Regions from separate parts of the Streptomyces sp. NPDC087859 genome, predicted to be linked through region 2. Evidence: riboswitches for the same ligand, from Rfam matches in the RefSeq annotation. Region 2 holds a riboswitch; the other holds the start of a gene.
What was found. A riboswitch is a leader RNA that binds a small molecule or an ion and turns the genes downstream of it on or off. The one in region 2 is predicted to bind thiamine pyrophosphate.
Positions count from the first base shown of each region.

Region 1: linked by a shared signal. The riboswitch ahead of thiC (phosphomethylpyrimidine synthase ThiC) and the one ahead of ACIOHP_RS34050 (thiamine ABC transporter substrate binding subunit) in region 2 are both predicted to bind thiamine pyrophosphate.

Region 1 is NZ_JBIUUU010000002.1:191,012-195,335, forward strand. It holds gene thiC (phosphomethylpyrimidine synthase ThiC) at 1-1,075, opposite strand, end outside; TPP riboswitch at 1,068-1,257, opposite strand; gene ACIOHP_RS04770 (YibE/F family protein) at 1,329-3,020, shown strand; gene ACIOHP_RS04775 (SsgA family sporulation/cell division regulator) at 3,167-3,604, opposite strand; gene ACIOHP_RS04780 (IclR family transcriptional regulator) at 3,704-4,324, opposite strand, start outside.
Region 2 is NZ_JBIUUU010000015.1:185,316-189,639, reverse strand. It holds gene ACIOHP_RS34060 (ABC transporter ATP-binding protein) at 1-438, opposite strand, end outside; gene ACIOHP_RS34055 (ABC transporter permease) at 438-2,039, opposite strand; gene ACIOHP_RS34050 (thiamine ABC transporter substrate binding subunit) at 2,084-3,169, opposite strand; TPP riboswitch at 3,248-3,355, opposite strand; gene rlmN (23S rRNA (adenine(2503)-C(2))-methyltransferase RlmN) at 3,379-4,324, opposite strand, start outside.

The sequences.
Region 1 (4,324 bases), on a different contig from region 2:
ACGTGACGTCGTAGGCGGCGAGGATCTCGCAGAGTTCCTCGAAGTTCTCGTAGAGGAACGACTCCTTGTGGTGCGCGAGACACCAGGCCGCCATGATCGAGCCACCGCGCGAGACGATGCCCGTCTTGCGGTTGGCCGTCAGCGGTACGTACGGCAGGCGGACGCCCGCGTGGACCGTCATATAGTCCACGCCCTGCTCGGCCTGCTCGATGACCGTGTCCTTGTAGATCTCCCAGGTCAGTTCCTCGGCCTTGCCGTCCACCTTCTCCAGTGCCTGGTAGAGCGGCACCGTACCGATGGGGACGGGGGAGTTGCGCAGCACCCACTCGCGCGTGGTGTGGATGTTGCGGCCGGTGGACAGATCCATGACCGTGTCGGCGCCCCAGCGGGTCGCCCAGGTCATCTTCTCGACCTCCTCCTCGATGGAGGAGGTCACCGCGGAGTTGCCGATGTTGGCGTTGACCTTCACCAGGAACCGCTTGCCGATGATCATCGGCTCGATCTCGGGGTGGTTGACGTTGGCCGGGAGGACCGCGCGGCCCGCCGCGATCTCCTCCCGGACGACTTCGGGGGCCAGGTTCTCCCGCAGGGCCACGTACTCCATCTCCGGCGTGATCTCGCCTCGGCGCGCGTAGGCGAGCTGCGTGACCGCTCCACCGTCGCGGCTACGGCGCGGTAGCCGGGGCCGCCCGGGGAAGACCGCGTCGAGGTTGCGGAGGTTGCCGCCCCGCGGCGAGGTGTGCTTGATGCCGTCGTCCTCGGGGCGGGCGGGACGGCCCGCGTACTCCTCGGTGTCGCCGCGGGCGATGATCCAGTTCTCCCGGAGCGGAGCCAGACCCCGCCGGACGTCGGTATCGACCAGGGGATCGGTGTACGGACCCGATGTGTCGTACAGCGTGACCGACTGCCCGTTGGTGAGGTGCACCTGACGGACCGGCACCCGCACATCGGGGCGCGAGCCCTCGACATACGCCTTGTGCCAGCCGATGGACTTCCCGACCTCCGCGGACTGTTCGCCCTGAATGGGCTTTTCGTCCTGGCTGAAGGCAGGCGTGCGCGCGTCCTTGATGGTCATGAGACCTACTCCCTACGCCGGCATTACCCGGTAACAGGTTCGGCGGTCGACGCAGCGGCTTCCGTCTGCCGACGTTTCGTGTGGAACGTCACTCGCTGGTGACGATGTTCCACGTGAAACATCGCTGGGACGGAGGTCAGCGCCCTCTCAGCCCGGTGCTCCGAGCTCCCGCGTGTACAAAGGTGCCCCCACGCTAGCGTCAATTCGGGCGCGGTGAACAGAGGGCCCCTGTCGTTCTTGCGATGATCGGTCGGTGACCACGACACATCAGCCCCCGTTCCCACCGCCCGAGCCTCCTCGCAGGCCCGGCTCCGGCAACGGGCCCGGCAACAGACCCGGACCCGCCGACGGGCAGGGCGGCGGGTACGGCCCGGGCCCGGGCTCCGGCGACTGGTACGAGCAGGGAAACGGCACCGGTGACGGGTTCGGCCAGGAGCCCGGATCGGGCGGCCGGTTCGAGCAGGGGACCGGTTCCGGCGGCCACGGGCACGAGGCCGGTGGCGATGGCGGGCACAGGCATGGGCATGGCCCCGGTTCCGGTGGCGGGGGCACAGTCGGTGGCACCGGCGGTGGCGGTGGCGGTGGCGGCGGACACGGTCATTCGCACAGCCACAGTCACGGCCCGGCGGCCCCCGTCTCCAAGCACCTGCGCAAGGTCATCGCCGCGATCCTCATCCCCTTCGGCGTCGCCGTGATCGTCGGGCTCGTCGTGCTGTGGCCGGGGGGCGCGCCGGGTCATGAGCGCACCGGCGTCGGCTTCGACCGGCAGACCCAGCAGGCCACGGTCACCAAGGTCGTGAGCGTGAGCTGCAAGTCGGTCAACGCCTCGGGCGAGACCCCGACCGGCGACACCTCCACCGCCGAGGGCTCCTCCGCCCAGCAGCAGGCCGACGGCGACTGCAAGAAGGCGACGATCCGCGTCGACACCGGCGACGACAAGGGCCGTACGTTCACCGAGATCGTGCAGCCGGACCAGTCACGGCAGTTGGACCAGGGCGAGAAGGTCGTGGTCGCCTACGAGCCCTCCGCTCCCAAGGACCTGCAGTACTCGGTCACCGACGTGAACCGCAGGCTCCCCATGGCGCTGCTCGCCGGCATCTTCGCACTCGCCGTCGTGGTCGTCGGGCGGTTGCGGGGCGTCATGGCGCTGGTCGCGCTGGCCATCAGCTTCATGATCCTGAACTTCTTCATCCTGCCCGCGATCCTGCAGGGCTCGAACCCGCTGGTCGTGGCCGTGGTCGGGGCGAGCGCCATCATGCTGATCGCCCTGTATCTGTGCCATGGACTGTCGGCGAGAACATCCGTGGCCGTGCTCGGCACGCTGATCTCGCTGCTGCTGATCGGCGTGCTCGGCTCGCTGTTCATCGACTGGGCCGCGCTCACCGGCAACACGGACGACAACACCGGCCTGATCCACGGCCTGTACCCGTCGATCGACATGAGCGGTCTGCTGCTCGCCGGTGTCATCATCGGTTCGCTCGGTGTCCTCGACGATGTGACGGTCACCCAGACGTCGGCGGTCTGGGAGCTGCACGAGGCCAATCCGTCGATGGGCTGGCGCGATCTGTACCGCGCGGGCATCCGCATCGGCCGCGACCACATCGCGTCCGTCGTCAACACGCTCGTCCTCGCCTACGCGGGCGCCGCCCTGCCGCTGCTGCTGCTCTTCTCCATCGCACAGAGCAGCGTGGGGACCGTCGCCAACAGCGAGCTCGTCGCCGAGGAGATCGTGCGCACGCTGGTTGGATCGATCGGCCTGGTCGCGTCCGTGCCGGTGACGACCGCCCTCGCGGCCCTGGTGGTGGCGGCCGACCGGCCTGCACCCGCTGGCTCCGGGACGGCACCGGCGGGCGGTCGGCCGGCTCCGGCGGGAGCCCAGTCGATGTCGGCCGGCACCCAGCCGACGGCGGCACGAGGTGGGCACGGGCGGCGGCGCAAGCGCTGACGTCGGCGCCCGCGTCGCCGTAGGAAGGGCTGTACGGCGACGTACAGCCGCTGTGGCATGCCCCAGGCCCCGCCGGAGGAGAAGCGTTCCTGCGCGGGCCCCACGCCCGCGCTGAAGCGTTACGCCCCCCTCATGGCCGTAACGCTTCAGCCCGCGCTCTGTTCCTCCGCCAGAATCCGGTCCAGGGCCTCATCGAGGTGGGCGTCGAAGTCGGCGAGCGCACCCTCCTGGCCCAGCGGCACCAACTTGTCGGTGCGGTCGAGGAAAGCGATGAGCGGCGCCGCCGAGGAGCGGAACAGCGCCTGGTCGACACCGACCTGAAGGCGGATCAGGACCTCACCCAGCGTGTCCGCCTCGGCGGGCGCGATGCGCACATCCCCGTCCCCACACGGCCGCCCCACGCCGTCGATCAGCAGCTCACGCCCGAAAGCCCAGGTCACCGGCGCGTCACCGGGGAGGTGGAAGGTGAGCCGCACGGCGTAGGGATCGCAGGTCTCGTAGCGCAGCTCCACCGGGATGCGGAAGGCGAGCTCCTCGGACACGAGAAAGCTCATCATGACCTCTGCCTGTACCGACTCACCCATCGTCTACCCCGTCATCTGCCGTCGACTGGCCGGGAATGATCCCTTTGACTGTGATGGAAGTTTGCTGAAAGTACACGAGAGATCACAAGGAGTGAGTTTTCAGATACTGATAGAGATCGCCAGTGACCCGAGGAGGCGTCCGACCTCGCTCTGCAGCTGACGGGTGGCGGCCGCCAGTCGGTCGGCCTGGTGGGCGGGCAGCGAGATGGCCATCGTCGCGGCGGTGGTGCCCATGGTGATCGGAATCGCCGCGCAGACCGTGCCCAGCGCGTACTCCTGCCGTTCGAAGACCGGTTCCATCCGCCGCGTCCGGTCCAGACGTCGCAGCAGCGTGTGGTTGTCCCGCACGGTGTACGGGGTGATGGCCTGTACGGGGTAGCGGTCCAGGTGGTCGCGGCGGGCGTCCTCGTCGAGCTGGGAGAGCAGGCACTGGCCGATGGCGTGCGCGTGCGCCGTCTCGCGGAAGTCGGCCCATTCCTCGACCGCCGGGTTGGCCGCGGTGTCGGAGACGCACATGACCTCGATCTCGCCGTCCCGGTAGATCGCGTAGTAGACGGGTACGCCGATGGCGTCGCGCCAGTGGGCCAGTGTCTCGGCGATTGTGCTGCGACGTTTCTCCTGTGCTCCGCTGCTGCTCAGCCGTTCGGCTGCCTCGCCGAGGAAGAACAGGCCCCTGTCCCTGCGCAGATACCCCTCGTGGACCAGGGTGCGCAGCAGGTG
Region 2 (4,324 bases):
GGCCCGGGCCAGCGCGACCCGCTGCTGCTCACCACCGGAGAGCGAGGCGACGGCACGCCGACCGGCGCCCGGCAGCCCGACGAGGTCGAGCAACTCCCGTACCCGCGAGCCCTGTTCACCCTTGGAAGCCCCGTGCATCCGCAGCCCGAACGCCACGTTCCCGCCCACGTCCCGCTGCGGGAACAGCTGATGATCCTGGAACATCAGCCCGACCCCCCGCCGGTGCGCGGCCACCCCCACCTGATCGCGCCCGTCCAGCGCCACCCGTCCCTCGTCCAGGTGCTGCAGCCCGGCCACCGCCCGCAGCAGCGTCGACTTCCCGCTCCCGCTGGGCCCGAGCACACACACGATCTCGTGCTCGGCGACCGCGAGGTCGACCCCGTCCAGCACCGCCCGCCCGCCGAAGCGGACCGTCGCGCCCTGAAGGCTCAGCAGCATCAGAACTCACCCGTCCGATCGGTCCGCAGCCGCTCAAGGACCAGCAGCGCCACCGCGCACACCACCATCAGAATCGTCGAAAGGGCCATCGCCTGGCCGTAGTTGAGCTCACCGGCCCGCCCCAGCAGCCGCGCCACCGCGACCGGCAGCGTCGGGTTGTCGGGCCGCGCGATGAACACGGTCGCCCCGAACTCCCCCAGCGACACGGCGAAGGCGAACCCGGCCGCGATCAGCAACGCCCGCCGTACCAGGGGCAGATCCACCTCTCGCCACACCCGCCAGGGCGACGCCCCGAGCACGGCCGCGGCCTCCCGCAGCCGGTGGTCCACGGCCCGCAGCACGGGCAGCATGGTCCGTACGACGAAGGGCACACCGACCAGCGCCTGCGCGAGCGGCACCAGGATCCACGTGGCCCGCAGATCCAGCGGCGGCTCGTCGAGGGCGATCAGGAACCCGAACCCGACGGTCACCGCGGACACCCCCAGCGGCAGCATCAGCAGCGCGTCGAAGCCCCGTACGAACCGCCCCGCGTCCCGCCGGGTCAGCGCGGCCGCGGCGAGACCGCCGATCAGCACCGCGATGGCGGTGGCGGCGAGCGCGTACGAGAGGGAGTTGCCGACCGCCTCGATCGGGGGCACCAGGAACACTCCCCCGTCGGACTTCGTCAGCGCCCGGTAGTACCCGAAGTCAGGGGCGTCGAGCGAGCGCTGCACGAGCACGGCGAGCGGCAGCAGCAGGAGGACGACGACGGTGAGCAGCACCCCGCCCAGCAGCGCCCACTGTCCCGCCCCGCGGGGCCTCCGGGCCGTCCCGGACGCGTCCACCAGCCGCAGCGCGGTCTCCCGTCGCCGTACGGTCCAGGCGTGCAGGGCGAGGATCGAGCCGACGGCCACGAACTGGATGATCGTGAGGACCGCGGCGGTGGCGAGGTCGAAGATCTCCGAGGTCTGGCGGTAGATCTCCACTTCGAGGGTGGAGAAGGTCGGTCCGCCGAGGATCTGCACCACACCGAAGGAGGTGAAGGTGAACAGGAAGACCATGAGGGCGGCGGCAGCCACGGCGGGCCCGAGCGCGGGCAGGGTCACCTTCCGCCAGGCCGCGAGGCGCGAGGCGCCCAGCATCCGCGCGGCCTCCTCCTGCCGCGGGTCGAGCTGTGACCAGAGCCCGCCGACCGTGCGGACGACGACGGCGTAGTTGAAGAAGACGTGCGCGAGCAGGATCGCCCACACGGTCGTGTCCAGCCGTACGCCCCACAGCTCGTCGAGCAGTCCCCCGCGCCCGACGAGTGCCAGGAACGCCGTCCCCACGACGACCGTGGGCAGTACGAACGGAACGGTGACGACGGCCCGCAGCACCTGCTTGCCCGGGAACTCGAAGCGCGCGAAGGCGTACGCGCCCGGCAGCGCGATCAGCAGGGTGAGCGCGGTGGAGGCGAGGGCCTGCCAGGTGGTGAACCACAGGACGTGCCGGATGTCGGACTGTGCGAGCACGTCCGTGATCCGGCCGAACTGCCACGCGCCGTCGGCCTTGAGCCCGCGCGCCACGATCGCGGCGACGGGCCAGGCGAAGAAGACCCCGAAGAACGCGACGGGCAGGGCCATGAGCCCGAGCCGCGCCACGTTCCCCTTGAGGCTCCCGCGTGGGGCTACTTCAGTACGAGCGAGGTCCACGACTTGACCCACTGGTCACGGTTGGCGGCGATCTTGGCGGGGTCCAGGGTCTCGGGGTCCTTGGCCTGCGGACCGTACTTCGTGAACTCGGCCGGAACCTGGGCGCCCTCCCGCACCGGGTACACGAACATGTTCAGCGGCATGTCGTCCTGGAACCGCTTGGTGAGCAGGAAGTCGAGGAGCGCCTTGCCGCCCTTGCCGTTCTCGGCGTTGCTCAGCAGGCCCGCGTACTCGACCTGCCGGAAGCAGGTCCCCTCGGCGACCCCGGTCGGCGCGGTCGTCGGCTTCGGGTCGGCGTAGATGACCTCGGCGGGCGGCGAGGAGGCGTACGAGACGACGAGCGGCCGGTCGGCCTTGGCCTTCTTGCCGCCGGCGGACCCCGAGAACTCCTCGTTGTAGGCCTGCTCCCAGCCGTCGACGACCTTCACGCCGTTGGCCTTGAGCTTGGTCCAGTAGCCCTCCCAGCCGCTGTCGCCGTACTTGGCGGCGGTCCCGAGGAGGAATCCCAGGCCGGGCGAGGAGGTGGAGGCGTTCTCGGTGACGAGGAGGTTCTTGTAGGCGGGCTTGACCAGGTCGTCGAACGAGGTCGGCGGGTCCAGCTCGTGCTCGGTGAAGTACGCCTTGTCGTAGTTGACGCAGATGTCGCCGGTGTCGATCGGCGTGACCCTGTGCTGGTCCTCGTCGACCCGGTACTCGGGCAGGATCAGGTCGGATCCCTTGGCCTCGTACGACTGGAAGAGCCCGTTGTCCAGGGCCCGCGACAGCAGGGTGTTGTCGACGCCGAAGAAGACGTCGCCCTGCGGGTTGTCCTTGGTCAGGATGGCCTTGTTGACGGCCTGCCCGGCGTCGCCGTCCTCGAGGACCTTGACCTTGTACCCGGACTCCTTCTCGAACGCGGCGAGGACGCTCTTGGAGACGGCCCACGAGTTGTGGCTGACGAGGGTGACGGTCTTGGAGCCGCCGCCACCACTGTCGGTGTCGCTGTCGGACGACCCGCACGCGGAGAGCGCGACGAGACCGAACCCGACGGCGAAGACCGTGGCCTTCTTGGTGATGCTCACTGGATTCCTCCTGGGGTGACCAGGAAGAGACGCGGCCCTGCCCGGAACCTCTGAGGGGCTCCGGGCAGGGCGCAACAGCTTGAGTGATGACCGAACTTCCTACCCAGAATGACCTGGGCGAGGTTCAGAGGGTCTGCGGCCCGATTGCCGCACTCTCAGCGCTGTGGCGCTCCCCTGTCGGAATATGAAGATGTACGTACGGGCTCAGGCTACCGCTCGCCCGCCGCCAGCTGACCGCAGGCCCCGTCGATCTCCTGCCCACGGGTGTCCCGAACGGTGACGGGCACCCCGTGCGCGGCGATCGCCTCGACGAAGGCCTTCTCGTCCTCGGGCCGGGAGGCGGTCCACTTGGACCCGGGAGTCGGGTTCAGCGGAATGAGGTTCACATGCACGGGCTTGCCCCTGAGCAGCCGCCCGAGCCGGTCACCACGCCAGGCCTGGTCGTTGATGTCCCGGATGAGCGCGTACTCGATGGAGAGCCGGCGCCCCGACTTCTCGACGTACTCGAACCCGGCGTCGAGGACCTCGCGCACCTTCCACCGCGTGTTCACGGGGACGAGGGTGTCGCGCAGCTCGTCGTCCGGCGCGTGCAGCGAGATCGCGAGCCGGCACTTGAAGCCCTCGTCGGCGAACCGGTGGATGGCCGGCACCAGACCGACGGTCGAGACGGTGATGCCCCGCTGCGAGATGCCGAGCCCGTCGGGGGCGGGGTCGGTGAGGGCACGGATGGACTGCACGACCCGCTTGTAGTTGGCGAGCGGCTCACCCATGCCCATGAAGACGATGTTGGAGAGCCGCGCGGGCCCGCCGGGCACGTCCCCGTCGCGCAGCGCCCGCATCCCGTCCACGATCTGATGGACGATCTCGGCGGTGGACAGATTCCGGTCGAGCCCGGCCTGCCCGGTCGCGCAGAAGGGACAGTTCATCCCGCACCCGGCCTGCGAGCTGATGCACATGGTGACCCGGTCCGGGTACCGCATCAGCACCGACTCCACGAGCGTCCCGTCGAACAGCCGCCACAGCGTCTTGCGCGTGGTCCCCTGGTCGGTCGACAGATGCCGTACGACGGTCATCAGCTCGGGAAGCAGCGCCTCCTGGAGCTTGGGCCGGGCCGCGGCCGGGATGTCGGTCCACTGCTCCGGATCGTGCGCGTAC